DNA from 3 places in the Chromobacterium paludis genome. Region 2 is predicted to be linked to each of the others. Evidence: predicted binding sites of a transcription regulator. Region 2 holds the regulator's gene; each other region holds the start of a gene.
The links. The regulator sigma-54, encoded in region 2, starts transcription at its own class of promoters, with help from an activator protein. The targets are predictions, from matches to a motif close to CTGGCACGCTTCATGCTT.
Positions count from the first base shown of each region.

Region 1: a site for sigma-54 is predicted at 2,120-2,137, ahead of flgB (flagellar basal body rod protein FlgB). Genes of this name have one in related genera too.
Region 3: a site for sigma-54 is predicted at 2,287-2,304, ahead of glnK (P-II family nitrogen regulator). Genes of this name have one in related genera too.

Region 1 is NZ_CP043473.1:1,860,990-1,866,278, forward strand. Features, by position in the region: gene flgE (flagellar hook protein FlgE) at 1-480, opposite strand, end outside; gene FYK34_RS08480 (flagellar hook assembly protein FlgD) at 522-1,244, opposite strand; gene flgC (flagellar basal body rod protein FlgC) at 1,261-1,671, opposite strand; gene flgB (flagellar basal body rod protein FlgB) at 1,677-2,090, opposite strand; gene FYK34_RS08495 (response regulator) at 2,335-3,132, shown strand; gene FYK34_RS08500 (aldo/keto reductase) at 3,259-4,161, opposite strand; gene FYK34_RS08505 (hypothetical protein) at 4,353-5,180, opposite strand; gene FYK34_RS08510 (EAL domain-containing protein) at 5,250-5,289, opposite strand, start outside.
Region 2 is NZ_CP043473.1:2,386,884-2,392,172, forward strand. Features, by position in the region: gene lptC (LPS export ABC transporter periplasmic protein LptC) at 1-467, shown strand, start outside; gene lptA (lipopolysaccharide transport periplasmic protein LptA) at 457-1,005, shown strand; gene lptB (LPS export ABC transporter ATP-binding protein) at 1,002-1,730, shown strand; gene FYK34_RS11045 (RNA polymerase factor sigma-54) at 1,734-3,131, shown strand; gene hpf (ribosome hibernation-promoting factor, HPF/YfiA family) at 3,202-3,528, shown strand; gene ptsN (PTS IIA-like nitrogen regulatory protein PtsN) at 3,651-4,112, shown strand; gene hprK (HPr(Ser) kinase/phosphatase) at 4,105-5,073, shown strand; gene rapZ (RNase adapter RapZ) at 5,054-5,289, shown strand, end outside.
Region 3 is NZ_CP043473.1:10,729-16,017, reverse strand. Features, by position in the region: partial or broken gene FYK34_RS00100 (YifB family Mg chelatase-like AAA ATPase) at 30-1,569, opposite strand; gene FYK34_RS00095 (accessory factor UbiK family protein) at 1,755-2,042, opposite strand; gene glnK (P-II family nitrogen regulator) at 2,355-2,693, shown strand; gene FYK34_RS00085 (ammonium transporter) at 2,720-4,030, shown strand; gene FYK34_RS00080 (ClpXP protease specificity-enhancing factor) at 4,155-4,574, opposite strand; gene FYK34_RS00075 (glutathione S-transferase N-terminal domain-containing protein) at 4,584-5,186, opposite strand.

The DNA of each region.
Region 1 (5,289 bases), 530 kb from region 2:
CGCCATATTGATCTTGCTGGTCGGCGTCGGCGGAATCGAGGTATTGGTCAGCTGCAGCTTGCCCACCGGACCCTGCGCCACATTGCCGCTGCTATCCGCGGTCCAGCCTTGCAGGTAGCTGCCGGCATTGCTCACGATGTAGCCCTGGCTGTCCACCTGGAACTGGCCGTTGCGGCTGTACGCCAGCGTGCCATCGGTCAACCCCATGATGAAGAAGCCGCTGTTATTGATGGCCAAGTCCAGGCTGCGTCCGGTGGTATCCTTATTGCCGTTGCTCATGTCCTGCGTCACCGCGGCCACCTGCGTGCCCAGGCCCGGCGAGGTGGTGGATTGGCCGTAGATGCTGCGGCTGTACAGGTCGCCGAACTCGGTGCGCGAACCCTTGAAGCCCACCGTGTTGGCGTTGGCGATATTGTTGCCTATGGTATCCAGCTGCACCGACGCCGCATTCAAACCGCTCAAACCTTGTTGGAAGCCCATTTCTCAATTCCTCGAATCTGCTCGATTATCCACGACGTGTTTCAGGACATTTGCGCGACGCCGGACAGCGGCACCTGCGAATTGTCCGGCAGCACCAGCATCGGCGAACCGTTCACCCAGGACACGGCCTTGACCTGCTGCATATTGTAAGCAGTGGCGGTAGTCGAGCCATTGGCGCTCGACTGGGCCACCTTGACCTGGAAGGTATAATTGCCGGCAGGCAGGGCATTGCCCTTGCCATCGGTCCCGTCCCAGCTGAAGGTATTCATGCCGGCGGATGGGTTGGACTCGGTGAAGCTATCCACCACATTGTTGTACTTGTCGAGCACGTCGACCTGCATCGACGCCGCGGGCCCGCTCAGCATCACGCCAGCCTGGGTCTGCTTGCCCGCCGCCGGCGTGGGCAGGCTATTGCCCGCCACCAACACATTGCTGCCTATCATGCTGGCCGCCATCATGGACTGGGTGGCGCTTTGCGCGCCCACCATCTGCTGCATGGTCTGATTCAGCGACTGGATGCCGGCCACCTGGCTGATCTGCGCCATCTGGCTGGTCACCTGGCTGTTGTCCATCGGATTCAGCGGATCCTGAGCATTGAGCTGGGCAGTCAGCAGCTTCAGGAAGTTGTTCTGCATGTCCTGCGCGCTGGTCGCGGTCAAAGTGTTGCCATTGCCGGCCCCATTGACGCTAGAGAGGGCGTTGGCGCCTGATACAGCCTGGTTATTGAGCTGGCTGTAATTGTATGAGGTGCTTGCGGTAGCCATGGCTTAATCCTCTAAATCACTGGCCCAGCTGCAGGGTCTTCTGCATCAGGGTCTTGGCGGTGTTCATCATTTCAACGTTGTTCTGGTAAGCGCGGGAGGCGGCGATCATGTCCGCCATTTCCTCCACCACGTTGACATTGGGCATGGCGATATAGCCGCGCTCGTCGGCCAAGGGGTTGCCCGGCTCGTATTTCAGGCGCGGCGGGCTTTGATCCTCCACCACCGAGGTGACGCGCACGCCGGCCACCTGCGGCTGGGCGCTGTCCACCGGCACCGCCGTGAACACCACATGGCGCCCCTTGTACGGCTGGCCCGTGGAGCTGGTGGCGCTCTCGGCGTTGGCCAGATTGCTCGCCACCACATTGAGGCGCATGGACTGCGCAGACAGCGCCGAACCGGAAATATTGAACAAATTGGACAGAGACATTTAGCTCAACCTCCGTTGCCGCTGCCTTGGATCGCGGCGTTCAGGCCGCTGATCCGCTTATTCAGAAAAGTCAGGGTGGTCTGGTATTGCAAAGCGTTGTCAGCGAAAGCGCCGCGCTCCACATCCATGTCCACCGTGTTGCCATCCAGGCTGGGCTGCACCGCCGAGCGGTATTGCAGCGGAGTCGCCCCGCCCTGGGCCGCCGCGCCTTCGATATGGCGCGCATCGGTCACCGCCAGGACCAGGCGGTTCTGTTTTTCCGTCTGCGCCTGCAAGGCTGCCTTGAAGTCGAAGTCCACCGCCTTGTAATAAGGCGTTTCCGCGTTGGCGATATTGCTGCCTATCACTTCGGCTCGATAAGCCTGCAGGTCGAGCGCGCGCTGTTGGAAATCGAAATAGTGGGCAATCTTGTCTAACATGAACCACCTCCTGACTGACGGCCTTCATTAAGCACAAACCATGCCAGGAAAAATACAGCGCTAAGCCATTGATTTCCCATGTCCGCCCATAGCCCGCAGCCCACGCCAGCCGCACGGCGGCAAAACTTGCCGCCCACCCGGCAAGCTTCGCAAGCCGGGCCTTCGCCACAAATTTGCTTGCCCGCCATGCCAATTCATGCCAAAACCGTCAATAATGCAATAAGGGATATATGGGAGTGGAGCCATGCTGGCCCTAGAAGAATTGCTGATCTCGCTGGCGGAGCCTTCGCCGGTGCAAGCCCAGATCATCACCAAGGCACTGGAAGAGCTGGGCGCAAGCCAGATAGAAGTCCATGCGACGGGAGAGGACTTGATCAACCAGGCCAGAGAGCTCCGCCCCAGCCTGGTCATCAGCGCGTATTACCTGCCGGACATGACGGGGGCCGATCTGGTGCAAAACCTGCGTGAAAGCTCAGACCTCTACGACATGCCCTTCATCCTGATCAGCAGCGAGAGCAATCCCGAGCGGCTGGAGAGCATACGCCAGGCCGGCAGCCTGGCCATCCTGCCCAAGCCGTTTGAAAACACCCAGCTGGCCGAGACCATGCAAACCGTGATGAGCTTCATCAATTGCGAAAGCCTGGGCGCGGAAGTGGACGCCGACATGGCGCTGATGAGCGTGATGATAGTCGACGACAGCAGCACCTCTCGCCATCACATCCGCCAAGTGCTGGAGAAGCTGGGCTTCGAACATTTCTGCGAGGCCGCCAACGCCGAAGCGGCGCTACCATACCTGGAACAGGAACCCTTCAAGCTCATCATCACCGACTACAATATGCCAGGCATGAACGGGCTGGAATTCGCCCGCCACGTGCGGGAGCGCGAGCTGCAGCCCGGCACACCCATCCTGATGATCACCAGCCACAACGATATCGCCGGAGACGAGGCGCTGGAAGACGCCGGCATCGCCGCCTGCTGCGAGAAGCCTTTCGACATGGAGCAGCTGCGCGCACTGGTTCGCCGCCTGCTCAACGAGTACTAGCGCGCACAAGCCCCCAGCCGGCACCCATGCTGGCCCCGCGACGCTCCGCCAGCATTGCCGGCAAAACTCCCGACAGCGCCACCGCCCCAGGCGGCGCAACGCCGGACCGGGGCGGGCGCGGCAGAGCTAAGCCACCGCATGCCCGCAAGCAGCCTCCAATAGCCAATACCACTGCTGGCGATCCAGCTCAAGCGACGTCGCAGCCACCGCCTCCCTCACCACCTCGATGCGCCCGCTGCCGGTCAGCGGCAAGGGGCGGCATGGCAGCTGCAGAATCCAGGCATAGACCAGCGCCGCCACCGATACACCCAGCTCGGCAGCCTGCGCAGACAAGCATCGCTGCAATGGCGAGGACTCGGCGGCCTGAGTCGCAAACAAGGCACCGCCGCCCAATGCGGACCAAATCATGGGCGCCACGCCACGCTGCTGCAGGACATCGAACTGGCCATCGAACAATGGCGTCAGATGCAAGGGCGAAAACTCAAGCTGATGGGTCGCCAGCTCGAAACGGCTATCCAGCGCGGCAAACTGCGCCGGTGTGAAATTGGACACTCCAAAATGCCGCACCTTGCCGTCGGCGCGAAGCCGCTCGAACGCGCGCGCCATTTCGTCGTAATCCATCAACGGATCGGGCCGATGAATCAGCAGCAGGTCCAGCGCCTCCACCTGCAACTCCCTCAGGCTTTGCTCGGTCGATGCCAGGATGTGCGCCGCACTGGTGTCATAATGCTTGAGGCGATGCGACGGCCGATGCGGAGACACCAGCTTGATCCCGCACTTCCCCACCAACTGGATGCGCTCCTTGAGCGCAGGCGCCGCCTTTAGCGCCTCGCCGAACAACTTCTGGCACTGATAATCGCCATAGATGTCGGCATGATCGAAGGTGGTGACGCCCAGTTCCAGGCATGACTCGATGAAACGCACGCGCTCAGCGACGGACAGATTCCAGCCGGCCAGCCGCCACATGCCGGCAACAATCCGAGAAAAATCCGGACCACCCGGACGCAAAAGGATACGAGGACAAGACACAGCGCACTCCAGATGGAATCATCAAAACGAAGAGTTTAGCGCCATTCGTGGCGCGCCATCCGGGCCCCAGTCAGACAGACGCCACACAGCAAGAACAGCTGCCCCTCGCCGCCGCGACTCGCATCACCAAGCCCCCCCCCAACAGCGCCATAGAGCGGCGCAACGCCGGACCGGGGCGGGCGCGGCAGGACTCAGCGCGGCGCCACCCACACCAGGCGCGAGTGCGCCTTGTCCTCGCCAAAAGCCTGCCGGCGCCAATACCCTTGCATGGCATAGGCCTCAGCCGGCGCTAGGTCCTCGACGCGGCAAAACGTGATCTCGCCAAAGCCGCTTTTCAGCAGCAAGCCTCGCGCCTTCTGCCGCGTCTTGGCGCAAGCGGGGTGCGCGGCATCGGCCACCCACTGCGCCGGCGCCGCCGCCTCCCATGCCTTGGCCAGAGACAGCCTGGACTGAGTCATCATCGCCAGGCCATTCAGCACGGCCGCCAACAATACTTGCCACCCGGCTTCTACCTCGCCCAGCTGCGGCCCCAGTTCGCCGGGATACTCCACGCGCACCAGTTCAACCTGATCCGCCGCCTGCAGCCAGTTCACGCCATCCGGCGCAAAACCCATGCGCACCATGGTCAGCAACAGGGCGCGCCGCTCCGGCTGGTGCACGACGAAAGCGCCGCCCTCTCCGGGGACATGCAGAAAAAAGGCGTCCGCGGGCAGCACCAGCGTATCCGGCAGATTGCCCGGCTGCCGCGTATGCGCCAGCGCTTTGGCCAAATCGTCATCCAGATGCGACACCACGCGGCCTTGGCGGGCAAAATGCCCCCAAGCCTCGGCCAGGGCCAACTCCGTCACGATGGCGGACTGAGGAATATCGAACACCTGCGCCGCCCGCTCCAATTCCCGCTTGATCACGTCCTGCATCTGTTTCCTGGCCTCCGCGGCCTGAACGGCCTGCGCGTAAAGCTGGGCCACCCGCTTGGCCCAGGGCCGGGTGGCGGCGTAGCGCTGCACGGCGTATTGCATTCCTCTGCGTCCTTGAAAATAAAAAGGCGGCATTGTAACAAAGGCCGCCGCCGCGCCAAAGCCGCCCATTCACCCCTTGCGCGCGGAGGCCTCTTCGCGCAAGCGCACC
Region 2 (5,289 bases):
GCCACCGCGAGCTGGACCCGGACAAACCGGAATACGTAGCGGAAAACCTGGTGGCCACCCGCTACGACGAACACGGCAAGCTGATGGACCGCCTGATCGCCAGCCGCATGTGGCAATACCCCGGCAAGCCGGAAGCGTATTTCGAAAAGCCGGACCTGTACCAGTACCAGCAAGGCGTGCTGCAATACCACGTCATCGGCGAAACCGGCCGTTACAACAACAAGACGCAACAGGCATACTTCGACAAGAACGTCACCCTGATCAAACCCGCAGACTCGCAGCAGCCGGAAATCCGCATGCTGAGCAGCGCGATGCTGGTGGACACCGGCAAGGAGGTGGCCAGCTCCAAGGCCCCGACGGCGATCTACCGCGGCCACTCCGAAGCGCACTCCATCGGCTTCCTGTACCAGCACCAGCAAGGGCTGCTGACTCTGCTTTCCAGAACCAAGATCATCTATGCCAAATAAACCCCGCATCCTGCTGGCCGGCCTGCTGCTGGCCGCCGCCGCGCTGGCCCAAGCCGAACAGGCCGACCGCGACAAGAACATCGAAATCACCAGCGACAACGGCTGCGTTTCGGAGCTGAAGAACAAGAACGTCTCCACCTGCAGCGGCAATGTCGTGGTGGTGCAAGGCACGCTGCGCCTCACCGGCGACAAGCTGACCGTGAGCCAGGACAAGGACGGCAACCAGACGCTGCACGCTACCGGCCGCATCGTCACCTTCCGCCAGAAAATGGACAACGACGGCGGCTGGGTAGAGGGCCAAACCAGCGTGCTGGACTACGACAGCGCCAAGCATCTGGTGGTGCTGACCGGCAATGCGCGCGTCAAGCGCAACGGCGACCTGTCCATCGGCAATGTGATCCGCTACAACACCCTGGACGAAACCTTCGAAGTCGTGGGCGGCGGCCCGTCCGCCAGCGGCCAGGGCCGCGCCGTGGTCATCATCCAGCCCAAGAAAAAGGCCGCCTCGCAACCGGCCGGCGGGGCAGCCAAGCCATGAAGCACAGCGTTCTCACCGTTTCCCACCTGAAGAAGCGCTTCAAGAAGCGCACGGTGGTCAAGGACGTCTCGCTGAGCATAGAAAGCGGCGAAGTCGTCGGCTTGCTCGGCCCCAACGGCGCCGGCAAGACCACCAGCTTCTACATGATCGTCGGCCTGATCGGCGCCGACGACGGCGACATCCGGCTGGATGAGCAATCCCTCACCCACTATCCCATCCACCAGCGCGCCCAGCTGGGCCTGGGCTACCTGCCGCAGGAGGCATCCATCTTCCGCCGCATGACGGTGGAAGAAAACATCGCCGCCATCCTGGAGATCGCCGGCCTCAAAGGCAAGGAGCTGGAACAGGAGCTGGACCTGTTGCTGGACGACCTGAACATCGGCCACCTGCGCGACAGCAACGCGTTGGCGCTGTCCGGCGGCGAGCGCCGCCGCGTGGAGATCGCGCGCGTGCTGGCCACCCGCCCGCGCTTCATCCTGCTGGACGAGCCGTTTGCCGGCGTGGACCCGATCGCCGTCATCGACATCCAGAAAATTATCTCCTTCCTGAAGGAACGCGGCATAGGCGTGCTGATCACCGACCACAACGTGCGCGAGACCCTGCGCATCTGCGACCGCGCCTACATCATCAGCGACGGCTCGGTGCTGGCCTCCGGCGTGCCCGAGGAACTGGTCAACAACGACAAGGTGCGCAAAGTCTACCTTGGCGAGCACTTCCACCTGTAAGCGATGAAGCAGGCACTACAGCTCAAGGTTTCGCAACAGCTGACGCTGACGCCGCAGCTGCAACAGTCCATCAAGCTGCTGCAGCTTTCCACGCTGGACCTGCAGGCCGAGGTGGAGCGCTTCCTGCTGGACAATCCGCTATTGGAGCGCGGCGACGAGCCGCGGGACGGCGAGTCCGCATCCGAAAGCCAGGATAGTTCGACGCCGGACGAGCCGGCCGACAGCCGCGACGACAGCGTAGGCGAGCTGATGGACTGGGGCGCCGGCAGCCGCGCCCAGGGCGGCGGCGACGACTACGACCCCATGCTCAACGTGCCCTGCCCGGTCAGCCTACGAGAGCACCTGCTGGCCCAGCTGGGCGAAATCGCCCTGCCCCGCCGCGACGAAGCCATCGTGCGGCTATTGATCGAGGAGCTGGACGACGACGGCTATCTGCAATCCAGCCTGGACGAACTGGCCAGCCATCTGCCGCTGGAACTGCTGCTGGACAGCGACGAACTGGCGGTAGGCCTGGCGCTGCTGCAGCAGTTCGACCCGGCCGGCGTGGGCGCGCGCACGCTGGCGGAATCGCTGCAGCTGCAATTGCAGCGCCTCCCCGCCGCGGAGCCCGGCCATGCCCTGGCGCTGGCCATCGTCCGACAACACCTCGCGCTGCTGGGCGGCCGCGACTACGCCAAGCTGAAGAAGCTACTGGGCTGCACCGATGCCGAGCTGCGCGCGGCGCAGGCCCTGATCGCGCGGCTGAACCCGCATCCGGCCACCGGCTTCCATCACGGCGATGTCCACTACGTGATCCCCGACATCAGCGTGCGCAAACTCAAGGGCCGCTGGGTGGCGGAGTTGAACCGCTCGGCCGTGCCGCGGCTGCGCGTCAACCAGCTGTACGAACGCATGCTGGCCGACAGCCGGGGCCAGGGCGGCGAAATGTCGGCCCGCCTGCAAGAGGCGCGCTGGCTGGTGAAGAACATCCAGCAGCGGTTTGACACCATTCTGAAAGTGGCGGAAGCTATTGTTGAACGTCAACAATTGTTCTTTGAACAAGGCGAAGTGGCGATGCGCCCGCTGATCCTGCGCGATATCGCAGAGGAACTGGGCCTGCACGAATCCACCGTATCCCGCTCCACCAGCCAAAAATACCTGCTTTGTTCGAGAGGTTTGTTCGAACTCAAGTATTTCTTCGGCAGTTCGTTGGAGACTGAAAGCGGTGACGAGTGCTCCGCCACCGCCATCAAGGCTCACATCCGCGGCATGATAGAAGGCGAAAACCGGGCGAAGCCGCTGTCCGACAGCGCCATCGCCGACGCGCTGGCCAAGCAGGGAATACAGGTTGCCAGACGCACCGTAGCCAAGTATCGTGAAGCCATGCAGATTCCGGCGGTGAATCTGCGCAAGGCTCTGTGAGGAGTCAGCACAAGAATACAATGCCGCCCGACAACCCGCCCGGGCGGTCAACACCAGAAGGAGCTAGGGTATGAACCTCAAAGTAACTGGCCTGCACCTGGAAGTCACGCCATCGCTGCGCGAATACATCGAGAACAAACTGGAGCGCATTACCCGCCACGTCGACAATGTGATCGACGTCTCCGTTACGCTGTCCGTGGACAAACTGGTTCAAAAGGCCGAGGTCAATGTGCATCTGTCCGGCAAGGACATCCACATCGAAGCCTCCGAGGCCGATCTCTACGCCGCCATCGACCTGCTGATGGACAAGCTGGACCGCCAGGTGCTCAAGCACAAGGAAAAGCTGACCGAACACCGGGCCCAGAGCTCCGGCGAAGCGTCTCAGGCCTCGCTGTGACGCGAGCTTGAAAACAACGGGAACCCAGGGGTTCCCGTTTTTCTTTGCGCCGCCCGGTTTTCAGTACTATCAAGGCAACGTAGAATCCCGGGTTTATTCCAGCGCCGCATGCATAATCCAATATGAATCTCATCGGCAAGATACTGACTCCGGACCATGTTCTGCTGGATCTGGACGTCTCCAGCAAGAAGCGCGTGTTCGAGCAAGTCGGGCTTCTGGTGGAAAACACGCGCGGCATCGCCCGCAGCGAAATCTTCGACAGCCTGTTCAGCCGCGAAAAACTGGGCTCCACCGGCCTGGGCCAGGGCGTGGCCATTCCGCACGGCCGCGCGCGCGGCCTGAAGGAAGCCACCGGCGTGTTCATCCGGCTGAAGGCGCCGATTCCGTTCGAGGCGCCGGACGGCAAGCCGGTGCAGTGTCTGTTCGTGCTGCTGGTGCCGGAACACGCCACCGACCTGCACCTGCAAGTGCTGTCTGAGCTGGCCCAACTGTTCTCCAGCCGCCAGATGCGCGAGAAAATGCTCAACGCCTCCGGCCGGGAAGAACTCTACCAGCAGCTCTGCGATTGGATGCCCAATGCCTAGCATCACCGTGCGCCGCCTGTATCAGGACAACCAGCAGAAGCTGAACCTGACCTGGGTCGCCGGCACCGGCGGCTCAGACAACGTCATCGGCAACGTCATCGGCAATGACGGCCAGCGCCCCACTCTGGCGCTGGTGGGCCACCTGAACTTCATCCACCCCAACCGCGTCCAGGTGCTGGGCCTGGCAGAGGTGGACTACCTGAACAAGCTGGAACAATCCGCGGCCAAGACCGCGCTGGACCAGCTGTTCCATAAGAGCATGTCCGTGGTGATGGTGGCGAATAACCAGCCGGTGCCGCGGCTGCTGCGCGACTATTGCCACAGCCATAACGTGCCCTTGATGACCAGCACGCTGGAAAGCCCGTACCTGATGGACGTGCTGCGGATCTACCTGGCCCGCGCGCTGGCGGTGTCCACGGTGCTGCACGGCCTGTTTCTCGACGTGTTCGAGATTGGCGTGCTGATCATGGGCGACTCGGCCATGGGCAAGAGCGAACTGGCGCTGGAATTGATCTCGCGCGGCCACGGCATGGTGGCGGACGACGCGGTGGAGCTGTACCGCATTGGCCCGGACACGCTGGAAGGCCGCTGCCCGCCGCTGCTGCGCGACTTCCTGGAAGTGCGCGGTCTGGGCATCCTGAACATCCGCACCATATTCGGCGAAACCGCCGTCCGCCCCAAGAAGGTGCTGAAGCTGATCATCCACTTGGTCAAAGCCAACGATCAGGCCATGCAGGCGCTGGACCGGCTCAACATCCAATCGGAAACGCAGGAGATCATAGGCGTCACCGTGCGCAAAGTCGTGCTGCCGGTGGCCGCCGGCCGCAACCTGGCCGTGCTGGTGGAGGCCGCCGTGCGCAACTACATCCTGCAGCTGCGCGGCATAGACAGCACCCGCGAGTTCATCGAACGACACACCAATTTCTTGCGAGACCAGGAAAATGCGCCTGATATTGATTAGCGGCCTGTCCGGCTCCGGCAAATCCGTGGCCTTGCGCGCGCTGGAGGACTCCGGCTTCTACTGCGTGGACAATCTGCCCGCCACCATGCTGCCGGAGGCAATGGCGCTGTACGAGGAATTTGGCTATCACGACATCGCCATCAGCGTGGATACCCGCTCCGGCCCTTCGCTGGGCGCCCTGCCGCAAGTGGTGGAGCAGCTGCGCGCCAAGGGCAT
Region 3 (5,289 bases), 1.9 Mb from region 2:
ATGCCATCCGGGTTGATGGATACCCCCAATCAGGCGCCCGCCACGGCAAGCCGCCTTAATTGGATCGCCTGCAAGACATGATTGCGGCCTATCCGTTCCGCGCCTTGCAAATCCGCAATGCTGCGCGAAACCCGAAGTATCCGATGATAAGCGCGCGCCGACAAGCCAAGTTGTTGCAAGGCCTTGGCCAACACAGCCAAGGCATCCGCATCGGCCTCGCAATGCCGCTCCAGCTGCACGCCTTGCAAGCCGGCGTTCAAGCCGCCCTGTCGCGCCCACTGCCGTTGCCGCGCCTTAGCCACTCTCTCTCTCACCAAGTCGCTGGATTCGCCGGCAGCGGCTCGCTGCAACTCCGCGGCATCCAAAGACGGCACTTCAACATGCAGATCGATGCGATCCAGCAAAGGCCCCGATATTCTGCCGCGGTAACGCGCCACCTGCTCCGGCGAGCAATGGCAGCGGCCGGACGAATGGCCGAAATAGCCGCAAGGACAGGGATTCATCGCCGCCACCAACTGGAAGCGCGCCGGGAAACTAGCCTGCCTCGCCGCCCGCGAAATATGGATCACGCCGCTTTCCATCGGTTCGCGCAGCACTTCCAGCACTTTGCGGTCAAACTCAGGCAATTCGTCCAGAAACAACACGCCATGGTGGGCAAGGCTGATTTCGCCAGGCCGCGGATCGCTGCCTCCGCCCACCAGCGCCACGGCGGAAGAGGTGTGATGAGGAGAACGAAACGGGCGCAGCCCCCAGGTTTCTGATCGGAAACCCTGCGTGGCCAACGACTGCACCGCCGCGCTTTCCAGCGCCTCATCGCGGGACAAAGCCGGCAGCAAACCGGGCAGACGCGCGGCCAACATGGACTTTCCCGTGCCAGGCGGCCCCATCAGCAACAAGCTATGCCCCCCCGCCGCGGCAATTTCCAGCGCGCGGCGCGCGACGGACTGACCTTTGACATCGGCCAGATCGAGATAGTTCGGCTCCGCCATCGGCTCCGGCGCGGCAATCGGTGGCAAGGGCTGCAAGCCGTTCAAATGCGCGCAGGCCTGCAATAGCGTGGCGGCGCCATAAACGCGCGCGCCCACCACCGCCGCCGCCTGCGCCGCGCTCTCCGCCGGCAAGACGAAAGCGCGCCCCGCAGCCTGGCAATGACAGGCCATCGCCAGCGCGCCCCGCAGCCTGGCAATGACAGGCCATCGCCAGCGCGCCCCGGACCTGGCGCAAGGCTCCGCCCAGGGCCAGTTCTCCGGCAAACTCATACTGAGCGATATCATCACACTTGACCTGGCCCGAAGCCAATAGGATTCCGATGGCGATGGGCAAGTCGAAACGGCCGGAATCCTTGGGCAGATCGGCCGGCGCCAGGTTCACGGTAATGCGCCGCGCGGGAAACTCAAAACCAGAGGTCAGGATGGCCGCACGCACCCTTTCGCGGCTTTCCTTCACCTCGGCCTCGGGCAATCCCACCAAGGTGAAGGCAGGCAGCCCATTGGCCAGATGCACCTCTACCGCCACCTCCGGCGCCTGCATGCCCTGCAAGGCGCGACTGTACAAGATGGCGAGCGACATCAGCGGGCCGTCCCTTCTCGCACGGCTTTGGACTGTAGTGCTGCGCTTGTGGATGTCAAACCGGACTCCCTTGTTTGAATGAGGCCATATCGACACGCATGACTAGGTTTTGGCGGCATCCCCGCGCGATGTCGCAGCAGGCCGCGAGCGTGCGCCAGGAGCGATGTCTAATTCGCCTCCGCCATTCAGGAGTGGCCCAGCTCCGACTGTTCCGCCACCTTCTCAGCCGCCTCCGCCGGGAACACCTGGCCCTCCAGCTTGGCCAAACGCGACTCCAGCGCCGCCAACTGCTCGCGCGTGCGTGTCAACACCGCTTGCTGCACGTCGAATTCCTCCCGCGTCACCAGATCCATCTTGGCGAAGGTGGAGGCCATCATGGCGCGCACGTTCTTTTCGATGTCCTTGGCCGGGCTGGCGGCGATGGTTTCGCTGATCTTGGCGCTGATTTCTTCAAACAGTTTCTGACTCAACATATTCGGACTCCCGCAGTGTCTTGATATTCAAGCGGAGTGTAGCAAAAAGCGCTGCCTTGCTCCCGCCTTCCTGTCCCGTCGGCGAGTCCCTCACCGCCCCGCCGCGAAAGCCAGCTGATATACGCCCACCCCTGCGCACCATGACGGTGCACTCATTCCCGTTGCAGTGCACAAATACAGTGCCATAATGCGACCAGGCCCCGCTATTGCGCCGCATCATGAATAGTGGCGGCCTCCGCACGAGCTGGCACGATTCCTGCATTACCGTTCGCAGCAGAACCAAATCTGTCTACCGCCCGAAAAGGAGCCGTCATGAAACTCGTTACCGCAGTCATCAAGCCGTTCAAGCTTGACGAAGTCCGCGAAGCCCTGTCCGCCATTGGCGTGCAAGGCGTGACCGTGTCCGAGGTCAAAGGCTTCGGCCGCCAGAAAGGCCACACCGAGCTGTATCGCGGCGCCGAATACGTCGTCGACTTCCTGCCCAAGGTCAAGCTGGAAATCGCCATCGACGACGCGCTGCTGGACCAGGTGGTGGAAGCCATCGAAAAATCCGCCCGCACCGGCAAGATCGGCGACGGCAAGATCTTCGTCTACGACCTGGAGCAGGTGATCCGCATCCGTACCGGCGAAACCGGCGCCGACGCCGTCTGACGCCACGAGACACTGGGGAAACGATAATGAAAAAACAACTCGCTGCAGCGGCGGCCGCGCTCGCCACCCTCTCCCTGCCGGCCCTGGCCGACGCGCCGGCAGGCCCGGCGGTGGCTGCCGTCAAGGTGATCAACTCCGGCGACACCGCCTGGATGCTGACCTCCACCGCCCTGGTGCTGTTCATGACCATTCCCGGCCTGGCGCTGTTCTACGGCGGCATGGTGCGCAAGAAGAACGTGCTGGCCACGCTGATGCAAAGCTTCGCCATCACTGCGCTAGTGACCGTGCTGTGGGCGGTCATCGGCTACAGCCTGGCCTTCACCGTAGGCAATCCGTATATCGGCGACCTGTCTCGCGTCATGTTGGACGGCATGGTATTCATGAAGGATGCTGGCAAGGTGGCGGTGCACCCGCTGGCCGGCACCATCCCGGAATCGGTGTTCATGACCTTCCAGATGACCTTCGCCATCATCACCCCCGCGCTGATCACCGGCGCCTTCGCCGAACGGATGAAATTCTCCGCCATGCTGGTCTTCATGACCTTGTGGTCACTGCTGGTCTACGCCCCGGTGGCGCACTGGGTCTGGGCGCCGGGCGGCTGGATGGCAGATAAGGGCGTGCTGGACTTCGCCGGCGGCACCGTGGTGCACATCAACGCCGGCGTGGCCGGCCTGGTCACGGCGCTGGTGCTGGGCAAGCGCGTCGGTTTCGGCAAGGACGCCATGCCGCCGCACAACCTGGTGCTGACTCTGGTGGGCGCCTCCATGTTGTGGGTGGGCTGGTTCGGCTTCAACGCCGGTTCCGCCGCCGCCGCCGACGGCCGCGCCGGCATGGCGATGGTCACCACCCAGGTTGCCACCGCGATGGCCGCGCTGGCCTGGATGTTCGCCGAGTGGATCGCCAAGAAGAAGCCGTCGGTGCTGGGCATCGCCTCCGGCGCGGTGGCGGGCCTGGTCGCCATCACGCCGGCCGCCGGCTTCGTCGACGTCAAGGGCGCCCTGGCCATCGGCCTGGCCGCAGGCGTGGTGTGCTTCTGGGGCGCCACCGGGCTGAAACACATGATGGGCTATGACGACTCTCTGGACGCCTTCGGCGTGCACGGCGTGGGCGGCATCCTGGGCGCGCTGTTGACCGGCGTGTTCGCGGTCAAGGACATCGGCGGCGCCGACGGCAGTCTCGCCACCCAGGCGCTGGGCGTCGGCGTGACCGCGGCTTACTGCGCGGTAGTAACCTTTGTGCTGCTGAAACTAGTGGACATGGTACTGGGACTGCGCGTCGCCGAAGACGAAGAGCGCGAGGGCCTGGACCTGGTGCTGCACGGCGAGCGCGTGGAGTAAACCAGACCGATCAAGATTGTTGTGTAAGGGACTTGGCGGGGCTTCGGCCCCGTTTTTTTTCGTCCACGCGCCGCAGCGGGCGCAAAAAAAAACCGGCCTTGGGCCGGTTTCGTGTTTGGTCTGCCTACTTGACGATGCGCAGGCTGGGACGGCCGCCGGGGCGGTTCGGACCCGGCTCGTCATCACTTTTGCCAGACGCGTCCGGCGCCGGTTTCAAGTCGGCGTGATCCGCCATCGGCTCCACCTCAAAGCCCATGCCCTCGCCCGTCTCGCGCGCGAAGATGGACATCACATTGCCCACCGGCAGCCAGATCTCTCGCGACATTCCGCCAAAGCGTGCTGAGAACGAGATCCAGTCGTTGTCCATCTTCAGATTCTTGGTCGCGCTGTAAGCGATGTTCAGCACGATTTCGTTGTTCTTGACGAACTCGCGCGGCACATCGGTTTTATCATTGACCCAGACCACGACGTAGGGTGTGTGGCCATTGTCGCAGCACCACTGGTGCAAGGCGCGGATCATGTAGGGCTTGGTGCTGGTGCTCATCGCGTTTCCTTACTTGCGCATCGCCTTCTCGGACGGCGTCAGCGAGTCGATGAAAGACTGGCGCTGGAAGATGCGCTCGGCGTACTTCAGGATGGGCGCGGCGCTCTTGCCCAGGTCGATGTTGTAGTGCTCCAGGCGCCACATCAGCGGGGCGATGGCCACGTCTATCATCGAGAAATCGTCGCCCAGCATGAACTTCTGCTTGGCGAAGATAGGCGCGATGGTGGTCAGGCCGTCGCGGATCGCTTCACGCGCCTTGGTGGCTTCCTTGCCGGTGGCGCCGGCTTCCAGCGTCTTGACGTGAATGAACAGCTCGTTCTCGAAACGGTGCAGGAACAGGCGGGCGCGAGCGCGCATCACCGGATCGGCTGGCATAAGCTGCGGGTGCGGGAAGCGCTCGTCGATGTATTCGTTGATGATGTTGGACTCGTGCAGGATCAAGTCGCGCTCCACCAGAACCGGCACTTCGTTGTACGGATTCATCACAGCCAGGTCTTCCGGCTTGTTATGGATGTCCACATCGATGATTTCGAAATCCATCCCCTTTTCGAAGAGCACGATGCGGCAGCGCTGGCTGAAGGGGCAGGTGATTCCGGAATAGAGGGTCATCATGGTGGTGAAATCCTTGCAAGACTAGAAGTTATCAAACGAGCTGAAGTATACCACCGACGCATTGCGATTTTCCAGAAAAATAGAATAAGTCATTGTTTTTAAA